2 regions of the Lactobacillus sp. OTU4228 genome follow, and region 1 is predicted to be linked to the other one. Evidence: predicted binding sites of a transcription regulator. Region 1 holds the regulator's gene; the other holds the start of a gene.
The links. Region 1 encodes NrdR, which represses ribonucleotide reductase genes. Its sites were predicted from a motif close to ACACNATATATNGTGT; they were not measured.
Positions count from the first base shown of each region.

Region 2: a site for NrdR is predicted at 2,807-2,822, ahead of nrdJ (ribonucleoside-triphosphate reductase, adenosylcobalamin-dependent). Genes of this name have one in related genera too.

Region 1 is NZ_CDLD01000034.1:96,267-104,061, forward strand. It holds gene dnaI (primosomal protein DnaI) at 1-156, opposite strand, end outside; gene BN1206_RS07115 (replication initiation and membrane attachment family protein) at 173-1,522, opposite strand; gene nrdR (transcriptional regulator NrdR) at 1,525-1,992, opposite strand; gene coaE (dephospho-CoA kinase) at 1,995-2,597, opposite strand; gene mutM (bifunctional DNA-formamidopyrimidine glycosylase/DNA-(apurinic or apyrimidinic site) lyase) at 2,594-3,424, opposite strand; gene polA (DNA polymerase I) at 3,433-6,096, opposite strand; gene BN1206_RS07140 (hypothetical protein) at 6,395-6,799, opposite strand; gene BN1206_RS10145 (hypothetical protein) at 7,270-7,698, opposite strand; gene BN1206_RS07150 (type ISP restriction/modification enzyme) at 7,703-7,795, opposite strand, start outside.
Region 2 is NZ_CDLD01000041.1:96,975-104,769, forward strand. It holds gene BN1206_RS09220 (ECF transporter S component) at 1-83, opposite strand, end outside; gene BN1206_RS09225 (DUF4430 domain-containing protein) at 87-485, opposite strand; gene nrdJ (ribonucleoside-triphosphate reductase, adenosylcobalamin-dependent) at 503-2,737, opposite strand; gene BN1206_RS09235 (AI-2E family transporter) at 2,995-4,032, shown strand; gene BN1206_RS09240 (SGNH/GDSL hydrolase family protein) at 4,029-4,601, shown strand; gene BN1206_RS09245 (hypothetical protein) at 4,643-4,825, opposite strand; gene BN1206_RS09250 (SLC45 family MFS transporter) at 5,081-6,364, shown strand; partial or broken gene BN1206_RS09255 (hypothetical protein) at 6,451-6,797, opposite strand; gene BN1206_RS09260 (ABC transporter ATP-binding protein) at 7,041-7,795, opposite strand, start outside.

The DNA of each region.
Region 1 (7,795 bases):
GCTATTGCGAATCATCTTTTGATCGATTTTATCCGCATTTTGCTTAAGAAAAGCTTGCACATCAGGATCATGCAAGGCTTGATTCTCCAAAGTCTTTTCATCGCCTAAATTGCGCTGTTTAACAATTTGCTTGATCACATTGCCTATCGGTTCCATTTATTCACCTGCTTTCTTATTTATTGTTCAAATCTTTAAACAAATTCTTCAATTGCGCAGTAGAAATACCGGAATTGGTATCAACCTTCTTCTTGCTCCAATCGGTGCCTTTTTCTACGCGCTTATTTTGATAGTTATAGTTTCTTCTAGATCTTCTATTATTGCCATTGCCAAAACTATCGCGACGTTTCTTCACGTACTGCAAAGCCTGAACCGCGGTTGCAACGCCATGTTGGAGCCAGTCGTTAGCGATCTTGTAGGCCAAGTTTGAGTTCACTACAGTATCGTAAGTCAAACAAGTATAGGTCAGAATATTGATCAAATCTTCTGGCAAACCATACTGGGTGTGCAAATTATTGATAATCTGCCGCTCGCCTGCACTGGCAATACCGCCCTTTTCTGTTTTTATCTTATACAAAAACTCAGCGGGTGAGCTTTCATTGGCTTCCTTGAGCAACTTCTTATCGTTGTCGTCCAAGCCCTTAATCGCAGCCAAAGCCTTTTTACGGCCTTCATTTACCTGCTTTTGCACGTGTTCTCTAGTGTTAATCCGTTTGTAGTTCTCAGCTAAAGTATTGCTAATGTCGCGCATGTTCAATTCATACGAACCATGAAGGCATGGCAAACTCTCATCCACGAATTCTTTTTCGGACAAGCCATACGTCTGCATCAAAGAGCGAATTTGATTCTTCTTATTATCAACTTCACTAGCTGGAATTTGATAAACCTCATATTGCTCTTTGATAAAGTCCCAATCGATTGCATCCCTGTCGTTAACTTGGGCCACCTCTTCTTCATGAACTTTGTTTTCTTTGGCGGCCTCAATTACATCGCTGGATGGAGTGATTGCTTCATCCCCCGGCAAACGGAACATATCAAAGAAATTAGCCGAAACATCGCGCGCATTCTTAATAGGCTTTTCCCGCAACTTAGCTTCTTTAGCGAACTTGTGGCTTAATTCATGAAAGGTTTCTTCGCCAACTTTTTCCTTAAGCAAACTCGCTAGTAGCGGCGTAGCGAAAAACTTATCAGCACTAGGCACTTTAAGCAATTTAAACACGATGACGTTATTAAAAACATTATCGGACAAAAATGTTTGAACTAACCCCACGGCCTCTAATTTATGAAGCGAGGTAAACATCGTCTTTAAGCTACAATCCAGTTGTTCTTGCAGCGAATAAATACCCTTAGAATCAGAAATAATGCCGTATGGATCATAATCACTGATTAAAGTCTGATATAAAGCCACCGCAACAGCACCAACTAATGGCTGATACAATTTGATCAATATTTGCTCGTCTTCAGGAAAAAGCGTAACTCGATTGGCTACATAATATAGATGCTTGGGATCAGATGTCTCAAACATTTCTAATTACCCTTTCCCTTTTTGGCCATCATGTCTTCCATCGTCTTCATGAAGCTAGACATATCTTTAAATTCACGATAAATGGAAGCAAATCTAATGTAAGCTACATCGTCCAAGTCGGCTAATTCATCCATGACGTATTGACCGATCTTCTTAGATGAAATTTCGCTTACGCCTTGTTTTCTAACTTTATTTTCGACATGGTCAACTAATTGTTCGAATTGTTCGCTACTAATCGGACGCTTTTGCCCTGCGGCCATTACACCATGCAAAATCTTCTTACGGCTGAACGGTTCACGCGTTCCATCGTTTTTAATTACTAATAAAGGCGCCGTTTCAATACGCTCAAAGGTCGTAAAACGGAAACCACAGTTTTCACATTCTCGACGTCTTCTAATTGCCCGGTTTTCATCACTAGGACGTGAATCAATAACGCGGGAGGCATTTTGATGACAATTTGGACATTCCATAGCTATCCCTCTTTTTTGATTTTATTTAATAATTGTTCTAGTTTACTTTCTAGTTCTTTTATTGTACCAGTATTTTCAATTACAAAATCAGCCAATTGTGTTTTTTTAGACAACGGCATTTGGCTATTAATCCGCATTCTGGCTTCTTTATCAGTTAAATTATTTCTTTGTTTTAATCGCTCTATTTGAATAGATTCTGGCAAAGTAATTACCAACACACTATTGGCAATATGCTTCTTATCTAAGCCAGATTCAAAATAAACTGGTGCATCAAGGATAACCATATCTTCATTTTGATATGATGTTATCTTTTGTATTGTTTTATCGAAAATTAGAGGATGAGTCAACTGATTTAGTCTATTTAGCGCACTTTTATTACTAAAAACTAATTGACCGAGCTTTTTACGGTTAATCGTTTGGTCATCATTCAAATATTCTTCGCCAAAATTATCCTTAATTGCTTGCCAAGAAGCATTTTTTGGCTTCATTAAATCATGCGCTATTTCGTCACAGTCGACAATAGGAATATTTTGCTTTTTAAAAAATTGATCCGCGGTGCTTTTGCCTGTCGCAATCCCGCCAGTTAAAGCTAAAACGTATGTCATTTGTATATCACCTGACAATGTGGGCAAAAAGTAGTGCCTCTGCCTGAAACTTTAATTTTCTCAAAAGTCGTGCCACATCTAGGGCAGGCTTCACCAGCGTGACCGTAAACTTGTAGCATTTCTTGGTAACCACCAACTTCGCCGTTTGCATCCAAATAGCTATGAACAGTTGTACCGCGCTTTTCTATGGCAATTTTGATGGTTTCATTAATATTTTTACGCAGATCTTCTACTTTATCGGCAGGAATTTTGTTAGCCAAACTCAAGGGATGGATCTTGCTTTGCCACAAGGTTTCATCGACATAGATATTGCCCAGACCTGCCACAACAGTTTGATCGAGTAAGACATTTTTGATGTTCTTCTTTTTTCTCTTCAAACTACCCAAAAAATACTGCTCATTAAATTCCGGCGTATTGGGTTCAACGCCCAGTTTACCGATGCCAGTTGTTTGTCGCTCGGTTCCGGTCAAAACTAGCTGCATACGGCCAAATTTGCGCACATCGTTATAACGCAAGGCAGTGCCGTCGGTAAAAATAAATTCCACATGATCATGCTTATCTTTTGGCGCTTCCGGCGTAGTTAAGTGATACTTTCCTTCCATGCGCAGGTGAGAAACAATCGTCAAATTGTCGCTCAAGCGAATAAGCAAATACTTGGCATAGCGATCAATGCGAATAATCTTTTTGCCTGGCAGTTCATTGATAAACTTGTCATGATCGGTCGCAACGATTTTGGGATACCACAAAATTACTTTTTCAATTGTCTTTCCTTTAATTAAAGGAGTTAAAGTTCTTCGTACAGTTTCAACTTCGGGCATTTCAGGCATCTAATCACCTACTTTGCATCGTACCAATTGTGGCCCCAACCAGAATCAGCGATTAATGGCACATCAAGCTTAACTGCTGATTGCATTACTTCGGGCACGATCTTCTTGATTGTTTCCAGTTCGTCTTTTGGCACATCAAAAATCAATTCGTCGTGCACCTGAACAACCATCTTGGTCTTAAGGTGCAATTCATCAAGCTTCTTTTGCATGTTGATCATAGCAATCTTGATGATATCGGCAGCTGAGCCTTGGATTGGTGAGTTGATTGCGGTTCTTTCAGCGAAGGCACGCACAGTGTACTTCTTAGCGTGAATATCTGGCAAGTATCTGCGACGGTGCATAATTGTTTCGGCATAGCCTTTGTCACGCGCTTCTTGCACAGCCTTATCCATGTAATCCTTGATTTGAGGATATTGTTCGAAGTAGTTGTCGATAAATTCTTGAGCACGTTTTCTAGAAATGCCTAAGTTCTTGGATAAACCGTAATCGGAAATACCATAAACGATACCGAAGTTAACAGCCTTAGCGTGACGACGCATCAGTGGCGTTACTTGATCAGGTGAATCCAAGTGGAAAATCTTCATCGCGGTATGTGAGTGAATATCATAACCGGTCTTGAAGGCTTCTTGCATGTTTTGATCACCAGAAACATGAGCTAAAACACGAAGTTCAACTTGTGAGTAGTCGCAAGAGAAAATGTAGCCGTCTGGTTCACTTGGCACGAAAGCTTTTCTGATTTGCTTTCCTTCTTCGGTACGGGTAGGGATATTTTGCAAGTTAGGATCCACACTGGAAAGACGACCAGTGGCAGTCAAAGTCTGCAAGTAACGTGTGTGCACGCGGCCATCTGGTTGAATGACGTCAAGCAGACCCTTTACATAGGTAGATTGAATCTTGGCAATTTGACGATAGTCCAAAATTTCGCTAACGATTGGGCTTTGCGTCTTCAATTGATCAAGTACTTCAACTGAAGTTGAATAACCAGTCTTGGTCTTCTTGATGACTGGCAAACCAAGCTTTTCAAACAAAATGTGACCTAATTGCTTTGGTGAGTTCAAGTTGAACTTTTCACCGGCTTGGCCATAAATCTTGTCTTCGAGTTCCTTCAATTTAACGGCAAATTCATTTTGCAGTTGAATTAAAGTACTTGCTTCGACCTTCATCCCATTCATTTCCATTCTGGCTAAAACGCGCGCGGTTGGGATTTCGATCGTATCAAACAAGGCATCTTGTTCGTGGTCTTTGAGCTTTTCAAGCAGAGTCTTCTTGAGTGATTCAATGGCGTTGACCTTGGAAGCTAAGTGGTTGAATAATTCATCATCGTCATCAGGGATGTGTTCACTCTTACCTTTGCCATAAACTTCGAGGTCAGTCTTAACGGAGTAATCACCATAAAGGTGAGCAATTTCACCAAGGTCGTTAGAGTTATTTTCATTATTGATCAAATAGGATGCCAAAAGCATGTCGTAATCAAGGCCGTGAGTGTGAATGCCTAAACGATGGGCCCCAACCATGGTCCGCTTTAAGTCAAAGACGTTCTTCTTGATCTTTTCGTCTTCTAAGAGGTGCTTGAGGTTATCTTCTTCAAGCAATTCAACGTCTCTTGAAACGTAGATCTTGTCGTTAATCTTCAAGCTGAAGCCAACAAAAGGAGCTAGGTGATAGTTGGCACCAAGCATTTCCAAGTAAAATTCAATGGTATCATCTTCAGTAGCATTAACATCCTTAACGTTGTCGTCGTTTAAAACGATGTATTCTACTTTTTCAACTTCAGTACTATCTTGACCAGCACCTGAAGCATTTAGGTCAGCTAAGAACTTGCGGAAGTTCATCTTTTCATAGAATTGACGCAGCTTTTCATAATCAACTGGCTGACGTTTTATATCATCAATATCCAGAGTTATCGGTGAATCACGGTCAATAGTTGCTAACTTTTTAGCTAAAAATGCTTTGTCCTTATCGTTGATCAAGTTTTCTTTCAGCTTGGACTTCTTCATTTCGTCGATATGATCGTAAATCCCTTCAACGGAACCGTATTTTTGAATCAAACGTGATGCAGTCTTAGGACCAACTTTAGTTACACCAGGGTAATTATCGGAATTATCCCCCATCAAAGCCTTCATATCAATGAATTCAGTTGGAGTGACGCCGTTAATTTCCTTCATATGTTCAGGTGTGTAGGCTTCAAGTTGAGAAACTCCTGATTTGGTTACTTCAACAGTAGTGCTTGGAGAAGCTAGTTGAGTCAAGTCACGGTCACCAGTCACGACAGTAGTAGTAAAGCCGTTCTTCTCACCTTTATCGACAAAAGTACCAATAATGTCATCTGCTTCGTAATTCTTCAATTCATAAGTTTTAATACCCAAGTCATGAAGCATTTCTTGAATATAAGGCATTTGCTCGAGAAGCTCTTCTGGAGTTTTCATACGTCCGCCTTTATATTCTCCATACATGTTTGTTCTAAAAGTGACTTTTCCTGCATCAAAAGCTACCAAAATATGGGTTGGCTCAACGTCCTTCAAAAGGACATCAAGCATATTCTTAAAAGCATAAATGGCATTAGTGTGCAGGCCCTCTGGACTCTTGAAAGATTCTAGTTGACGATAAAGAGCGTAAAAGGCTCTGAAAGCTACAGAGTTACCATCGATTAGAAGTAATTTTTTATCTGCCATTTTATTCCCCCTTTATAAAAATTGTTCTCTATACTTACTTATCTATTTTACCAGTTTCAAGGGTAATCTTTTAATAGGAAGTTTAATCGAAAAGAAAAAAGCTCCACTTTTATGGAGCCTTTAAATATTAACCTTTCTGATTAGCCTACAATTAGCTTTAAAAGGAATAACAGAAAGCATATATTGATTTCAATCCACGCACTCATATAAATGCGACCATAATTTTAAAAATTGTTTTAACAACAATCTTAAAATTAGGTTCTTAATTATTATATCAGATCAAATATAAACTTTTAGCTTAAAATTTAGTTGACGTTATAGTTCTATCAGAAATTTTACTAAAGTCTTTTTTTATTTCTAGCATTAAGTCTTTTCTTTTTTGAGAATTCTCAGTGGCAAAACCCAATGTAGATCTTTTCATAATATCACGTAATAAACTTTTCACCTCAACTGAAAGCATAGTTTTATTTTCAATTAAGTATTTATACATATTTACTATATCGGATAATGCTTGATCACTTATTTCACTATTCTTCAACTCTCCCAGAATTATATCTAACTTAGATAATTCATCATACAAAAAAGCATCTTCTAGTTTTTCACTATTTAAAATCTCACTTATAGTAATGAAAATTTTTATTTCGTTATTATATCCTTTCTTAAAACGTGAATCCTGTAGTAAATTCTTAACATTATAAGTCACATAATAAGATTGTTTATCTGTATTTCTAAATAATGTTCTTTTAATAGCCTTAAATCCGACCGTTAAGGTATCTATATTTTTTATTTCATCGGGATCAGTAACGATAATTGGTAAATTAAACTTAGTATATGAATTAGCTTTAAATACTCCATATTGTTCTGTATACGCAAAAAAGGACGATTTCCACTAAGGAATCGCCTTTTTTATTGTAAATATATTTATTTGTAATTCTCTTGAGTTAGATAAAAAATTGACGTCGTGAAGACTTTAAGCCATTGTTTGCTATATTTACATTCCTCTTAGATTAGATAAAAAAGCAGCTTTTGCAAACGGCCTGTTTTTATCAGGATTTATTTACATTTTTCACGAGTTAAATGAAGATTTTAAACAAAACATTTGTTTTCTACTCATAAAATTATATCAAAAGATATCAACTAAGAATAGTAGTTACAAGTAGAAATTTATCAATCTTATTTTTGATGTTTTTTATTAAAGTCTCTAATAAATTGTTTCAACTCATCATCAGGTTTAAACTCACAACGCTTTATCTCACTACTAAACAAAAATTCATTAAATGGTGGAAGGCCCCAACGTGGATTACTGTATAAGATTGCTTCAATCTTAGCAACAATGCCTATCGGTATAAATATGGTAACCATATTACTGCTTCTTAGATGTCCTGTTTTATAATCCGTGTCATACCACATTAAAGTTAGGCTGTTTCCTTCTCCAGTATGATAAGGCTCATCTGCAAAGCCTTCGTAGACTTTACCATCATTCGTAGTAATTCTAGCTTTTTGACCTAGAATACTATATTTGTGTTGTGTAATTTCATCTGAATCTATAAATCGAGATTCGACTACTTTGCCACTTAATCTATATCTAGTGAATATCGGCATGGTACTATTTCTCTATTGCTAAAGGAGGCAACTGATTAATTAAATCAACTGTCTGAACAGATACATTAATAATTCGCAATAATAAATTAAAAATATA
Region 2 (7,795 bases), on a different contig from region 1:
TTGAAGATACGCAAGACCACGCACATTGCTGTAAGCATGGCCAGTAATGCGATTTGTCTGATTTGCAGCCGCTCAGTAACCATAAATTACTTCACCTTGTCTAGAGTAAATTTAACTTTATCCTTGTTAGCAACAGCTTGTTTGTCGGCACCTTTGGTTGCCCATTTGCCGTTAATTGTGTAAGTCCAATAAATCTTTTTCTTAGGGTTTTGCTTTTTACCATCGATTGAAGTAATAAAACCCTTAGTTTCTTGCACTTTCCATGCTTTCTTAAGACCGGTAATTACCTTGGCCTTTTTCTTAGGAATCTTAACGGATTTATCACTTACGGTTTTCTTGCCTTGTTTCAAGGTGTAGTTAACCGTAATTTGATTGTTAGAGCTCTTTTTGGCAGTGGATGAACTATTATTTGAGCATCCCGTCAAAAATAAAGTTAAAAATGCAACGATTGTAAATAATAAACTAAATTTGTGTTTGTTCTTCATTTTTATCTCCTAATAAATTACTTGATTGGGCAAGCTCCGCCTTCACAGTCGGTTTGTCCTACAATTTCTAATCCCTTTTGATCATCATTTTGCTTTGCAAATACTTCTTCAACATCATCAGTAATCAAAGCAGCTCTTTCTTTATAGGTCTTCTTGTCAATTGGCTCTTTTGGAGCTTGCTTGAGTGAACCACCGTAGTAAGGAAGAAGTGAAGTTGATTTAATAGTGTGTCTGTATTGGTGAAGAAGTGGAGCAATTTCGTCACTTTCATCTGATTGGAAGGTGATGGTGCAGCTGACGGCATTGTCAGACCAGTATGTTTGCAAGAATGCTTGGGTCGCGAATTGTTCCGCAATTGAAACCGTTCCGGCAGAAGCAAAGTTTTTACTATCGGCGTGAGCAGCCCGTAATGGAAATTCGACGCAAATAGTGTTCTTAGTGTAAATATCTGGTTCAGTATGATAGCCGCATTCTCTTAAGGCTGGAAGCAATGGATCACTAGCCTGGAAACGAATTCTCTGAATCAAATAACCAGCATAGTGGAAGTGCATCCCTTCTGACACACCAGCCAATTTAGCCACCGTACCAGATGGTTTAACTGTGGTGTGCTTAATTGATGGGTGGGTGCCTAATTCCTTGCTGTAGGCCTTATCTGCGTCGACTACAGCCTTGTATAAGCCATCCACTCTTTCAACTGCCTGTGAATCATAGATTGGTTTCTTAATCTTTTCACCAGTTTCTGCATCAACGGCATCTTCAAAGCCAGTGACTACTCTGTGGCCCAAGTCATTAAGCAGCCAGTCTTGAATACCAGACATTGAAATACCGATTCTGCGGTTCTTTTGAATAATCTTACGTGAAACTTCCCAGTCGTAGTGACTAAAGGTAACTCTCTTAGCAAAACGAGTAGCTAAGGCGAAGGCCTCCTTTAAGTCCCAGCCTTGCATTTCAGCGATGTATGGGAAGACCTCAAACAAGTTGCATGGCTCACCATTTGCCAAAGAAATTTCGCCACAAGGATTAGTACCTTCAACGTCATCGTCAATTCCTGGTTGATAGCCATCAACAATACGACCATAGTTGCGTGACAAATCTAAGTTAACGATACCAGGCTCGCCATTATGCAAAATGCCGTCAGCAATTGGACCATAATTATTAAACTTAGAATTAATGGCCACACTGTTGTTAGAAGCCCAACGGTGGTGATAAAGCTTTTTCTTATCCTGCTTCATCTTGATAAAGTCTTGGTCGTCACTAGAGCCAAGTGCAAGCTCAGCTGAACGACGAACGTTGCCGGCAACAACTGTTTTACCAATCAAGTTACAAATGTCAGTCGCATCAACAGCAGTCAAGTTTTTACCTGCGCGGGCATTAATGACGTTGTTGATATCGATAAACATTTCAACTAAAGGCATTGGACCTGAAGCAGTACCGCCGAAGCCATGGATCTTGGCACCGTATGGACGAATATCAGTAATGTCCAAAACTAATTTGGTCTTTCGATCAGGATTGGTTTGGTTAAAGTGCATATCAATTAAACGGGCATTGGCAAGAACCCAGCCTTCACGAGTATCAGGCAATCTGTAGTAAATCACGTCGTCTTGATCTGGATTTTGCTTTTTCCATTCGTCTTTATCAATGGCGCCAACCTTGATTGAGGCATCGTGTGACTTGCTGCCTTTATCGATTACAACAGTTAAATCGATTTTGTTATTAACCTTAGGAATTTGCTTGATGTTGTCGTTAACAACTGAAAAACCAACGCCGCCGCCTTTCATTAATTGATCGAATAGGAAGGAGAAAGGCATGGAGACAGCTTTTTCTCTCTTATCAACGTAAGAAGGCACGATGTGACTGTCGCCATATTCTTGAGGACGAATAGCGATGAACCAGCAGTTGTTTAATGAATCGCCAGTCCGTTTTTGATAATCGGTTCCTGAAATCCAAAGGTTACGACCTGAAGGGGTAGCTGATAAGCCATAAACTAAACGGAATAATCGTTTAGCTTCATTGGTCAATTCGCTGATAACTTCTTTAGAGGGAGAGTCTTTTAGACGTGGATCAAGGTTGATGTTACCTTCGATCACACGCTTAACTGTCTCATCCCAGTTTTCTGAACGATCTTGATCAGGAAGCCAACGGGCATAAGTTCTCTTATAGGTTACCCAGCCAAGTTCACCCCAGTGAGGTTTGATTTCATGTTTCACTTGATCAATAAAGTTTTGATCTAGTTCAATTCTAGTAGATGGCATGTTTTTCACTCCTAAAAGATTATTATTGTTTCGCAAAACACATTATGTATGAGCACATATCTAAATGTACCACAATATCTTGTGGTTTGTAGAAAATTATCGCGGATAGCATTGATTTGTAAACTGCAAATCCCATCAGAATAGGGCTAATAAATTAGAAAAAATTTTAGATAAAATGTGGTATAGCTTTAGAAAGCAAAAAATATAGAAAATTATCATGTTACAATCAAAAATAATGAAAAAACGAGGTTTGATTCATGAATACAGCTTGGCAAAAATTTAAAGACAATGTGCCATTGCGTAGAGTTGTCGTATTTTTGTTAATCGTAGCTTGTTTGTACGAGATGCGGGCAATGATGAATACGATTCTGTTAACATTTATTTTTACTTACGTAATCGTGCACCTGATTCGTTTAGTCCAGCGTTACATTCCTAAGATGCCGACAGGGATAATAGTTGTCGTCACGTATCTGATAATTCTGGCGCTATTGTATTTCGTTATAACGGTTTACTTGCCCATGCTGATGGTGCAAATCAGTAAGATGGTAAAGTCCGTTATGGCATTTTATGAAAGCGATGAATCGTTGCGTTTGATGTCGTACGTAACGCGTTACATTAGTAAAGGCGAGTTGATTGAACAGGCAAAGCACGCTATGACTTTTGCCTTTCACACTGCTACTAATATCGGCACGCTGACCATCGCGACATTTATGTCACTGATCTTAAGTTTCTTTTACACGATTGAATTAAAGAAGATGAGAGAATTCTCTAGTTTATTCGTTAAAAGCGGCTACTTGAAGTGGCTCTTTGAAGATATTTGTTACTTCGGTAAAAAATTTACCAATACCTTTGGTGTAGTGCTTGAGGCCCAATCCCTTATTGCGATTTGTAACACAGCTTTGACAATGATCGGTTTGGCTATAATGAGAATGCCACAGATTGTCGCCTTAGGCTTGATGGTCTTCATTTTGAGTTTGGTTCCAGTTGCTGGTGTAATCATTTCACTGATTCCGCTAAGTATTGTGGGCTACTCAGTAGGCGGCATTCGCTACGTGATTTACATTTTCATTATGATCATGATTATTCACGCCGTTGAAGCCTATGTCTTAAATCCTAAGTTCATGGCCAGCAAGACTGAATTACCAATTTTCTACACATTCTTGGTTTTGCTTGTGGCAGAACATTTCTGGGGCAGCTGGGGCTTGATCGTAGGTGTGCCAATCTTTACTTTCTTCTTGGATGTTTTAGGCATTAAGCCAACTAAAAAGAGTAAGAAGAAGGCAGTTCTAAAATGAGATTATTACTGACAGGCGATAGCATCATCGCACGCAATGAAGGCAAAGAAGAGCCGCATATTAACTGGAATTTAAAAAAGATGTTGCCTGACGTAGAAATTGAAAATACTGCAGTGTCGGGGATCAATTCAGGTGCGTTTTTTGCAAGACTTAATGAATTAGTTTTGAGCGTGAAAAAGTGCGATAACTTGGTAATTTTACTTGGGACTAATGATCTGGCAACGCATAAGCAGGTACCGTTAACGCAATTTAAGCAAAATATGGAATTGATTTGTTCAGCGATAATTTGTGCATATTATCCGCCACATGTTTTGCTTGTTTCGCCACCCGCCGTTGATGAGGAAAAGCAGCTTGTGCGCGATAATGCTTTAGTAGAAAAATATGCCAAAGCAGTCGAAGAAGTCGCTCAGGAATATCATTTTAGATATGCGGATTTATGTCAGGCGATGCTAGATGCAGGGGACATCAAGAAGACTGCCCAAGGAATGAAAAATGATGGTTTGCACTTTGGGGATGCAGGCTATGAGATATTAGCTAAATTGATTGTTAAAAATTTGAAGAGCATGTAAAAAAGAGGCCGAAAGGCCTCTTTATTTTTTATTCAATTAAATTATCTTATTGCCGCAAACAACAATCCACCCACGGCTACCAGAGCCAGGAATGGGATGAGCAAGTATGCGCAAAATACGAAAATCAATCCGGCAATGAGTAAGAAGCCGAAAATCTTGATTAAGCCAACCCCCAACTTGAAGAAAAGCCAAATCAAGAAAATTGTTAACAAAAGTGAAAGCATAGTTTCATACCTCCATAATCTATGAGAATATTTTACTACCAAGAGATGGAGAGAGCGTAGATTAAGTATGCTGCTTTTAGAAAAAATCAAGAAATGTTTATGCAATTAAGTTACCGTTAACAGAGCAAATCGTATTGAAAGCTCTTTCTGAAATCGATATCATTTAAAATATGAAAGCGATTTAGATGGAAGGAGAAAGAGAACTTGAAGCAAGAAAAATCAGGTTTACCAACGCTAGCCGCTTCCACTATTTGGATGATTAGCTTAGGTTATTTAGGCGTACAAATTGCATTTACTTTGGAAACTTCACAAATGAGTAGAATTTTCCAAACTTTAGGGGCTGACCCAACAAAATTAGGTTGGTTCTTCATTTTGCCACCACTTGCTGGTCTGGTGGTGCAACCAGGAATCGGATCCTTATCAGATCGTACTTGGATTCCTAAGATTGGTAGAAGATTACCTTATTTGTTAATCGGGATGATCTTCGCCGTAATCACAATGGTCATTTTGCCAAATGTTGGTAGTTTTGGCTTAGGATATGGATCCTTAGAAGCACTTATTTTCGGTGCTGTCGCAATTGCCATATTGGACGTTGCTTCTAACATGGCCATGCAGCCATTTAAGATGATGATCGGTGATATGGTTAACGATGAACAAAAATCATATGCTTACGGAATTCAAAGTATGCTTTCCAACTTTGGTGCTGTAATTGCCGCATTTTTCCCATTCTTGTTAACTAGTTTTGGTGTTGCTAATACTGCTAAAAAGGGTGTGGTACCACAATCAGTTGTCATTTCATTCTATGTTGGTGCAGCTGTTTTGGTAATTACTTCATTGTTCACCATCTTCAGAGTTCATGAATATGATCCAGAAACTTATGCTCGTTACCATGGTATCAAGGAATCAGATAACAAAGAAGGTGGCGGTTGGATTGAATTGCTAAAGAAAGCGCCAAAAGTATTTTGGCAAGTTTCATTAGTCCAATTTTTCAGCTGGATTTCATTCCAATACCTTTCAACTTATGCAACTGGTGCGATTGCGCAAAACGTATGGAACACTACTTCCGCTTCTTCAGCAGGCTACCAAATTGCAGGTAACTGGTTCGGCGTATTGACTGCTGTTCAATCAATTGCGGCTGTAATTTGGTCATATGTTTTGGCTAAAGTACCAAACAATCGTCATAAGTTAGGCTACGGCTTAAGTTTGGCATTAGGTGCAATTGGCTACACTTCAATTTTCTTGGTTCATTCACAAATGCTGCTGATTCTTTCATTCATTTTAATCGGAATCAGCTGGGCAGGGATGAACACTTATCCATTGACTATGGTATCTAACGCTTTATCAGGTAAACACATGGGAACCTACCTTGGCTTATTCAACTGTTCAATTTGTTTGCCACAGATTGTCGCTTCATTACTCAGCTTTATCATCTTCCCAATGGTAGGTAACTCAATGCCAGCTATGATGTTAATCACTGGTATTTCAGGATTCTTAGCTGCTTTATCAGTTATCAGCATTAAAGAAACCTACGTAAAATAATTTAGACCAAAATAAAAATGCATGAAGTCAGAATTTGGCTTCGTGCATTTTTTAGTTATTCATTTTGTTAGATCTGAATATTTTTATTAATCCTTAACAACATCCTTAGTGTCTAACCATTGATTGCCACTGATCTTAACAAGCTTCTTGCCGTTAGTCTTCTTAACATCCTTAGCAGTGAAAGTTGAATCCATTGAAACTGTCTTAGCGGGCTTTCCACCGTTTGCGTTTAAAACAGCGTCTTGGTATCTTTAACAGTAACGAAGATCTTGTCGCCTTTCTTGATAGCTGGGTTAGTAGGAGCAACTTCTGCAACACCCAACTTTGGGGCAGTGAAACTAGCAGCTTCGGTAACTGAAGCACTGACACCTAATAAACTCATTGAAGCGACTGCGACTGAAACAACTTTAGCTAATTTCTTTGCGTCTAACATATATTATTAAATTCAAGGGATAATTTGAATTTTTTGAAAATAATTTAGGTCCCACAAATGTTGCTAGAATAACGTTTTCAATTATTTTTAGTTAAAAATTGGCAAAATAAATAAAAATAGCTATCTATTTTAGATAACTGTTTTCTTAGTATAAGTCCCTTTATTATGATCTCAATTCTTATTTTAGTCAGAATTAAAGCCATTTCATAGTGCTTATTTTACGGAACATATGAGTAAAAATAACTAATCAGTGAAATATTGCAAAATATCTTCTTCAGTTAATTCTTTCTTTTCTTCACCTTTAACATCTAATACAATTTGCCCGCTATTCAGAATTACCATCCGATTGCCATACTTAATGGCATCTTTTAATTGGTGGGTGATCATAATGCAGGTTAATTTTTCTTCGCGTACAACTTGATCAGTTAATTCGAGTAAATCGCGGCTGGTATTAGGATCAAGGGCAGCTGTATGCTCATCTAGCAACAATAATTCTGGCTTTTTGATGGTAGCCATTAAGAAACTGAGTGTTTGGCGCTGACCACCTGAGAGATTGCCCACGAAAGTATTTAAGCGCTCATTTAATCCATTAGGCAGCTGAGCAGTCTCTTTTTCAAATTCTTTCATGTGTTTATCGAGCCCTCTAGGGCGCAGGCCACGATGTTGACCACGCTTAGTAGCTAAAAGTAAGTTCTCGGCAACCGTCATTCTTGGAGCAGTTCCCATCTTAGGATCCTGGAAAACTTGGGCAATATACTTGGCACGTTTTACTTCAGATAAAGGAGTTAAATCACGGTCTTTTAAGAGGACTTTCCCAGTAATGGGAAAAATGGAGCCGTTGATGATATTTAGCAGGGTAGATTTACCTGCACCGTTGGTCCCCAGCAAGGTCACAAAGTCGCCATCTTCCAGTTTTAAGTTGATGTTTTTGAGAATTTGCTTTTCTTCGTTTGTACCTTCATTAACTGTGGTGGTAATGTTTTGTAAATCTAAAATTG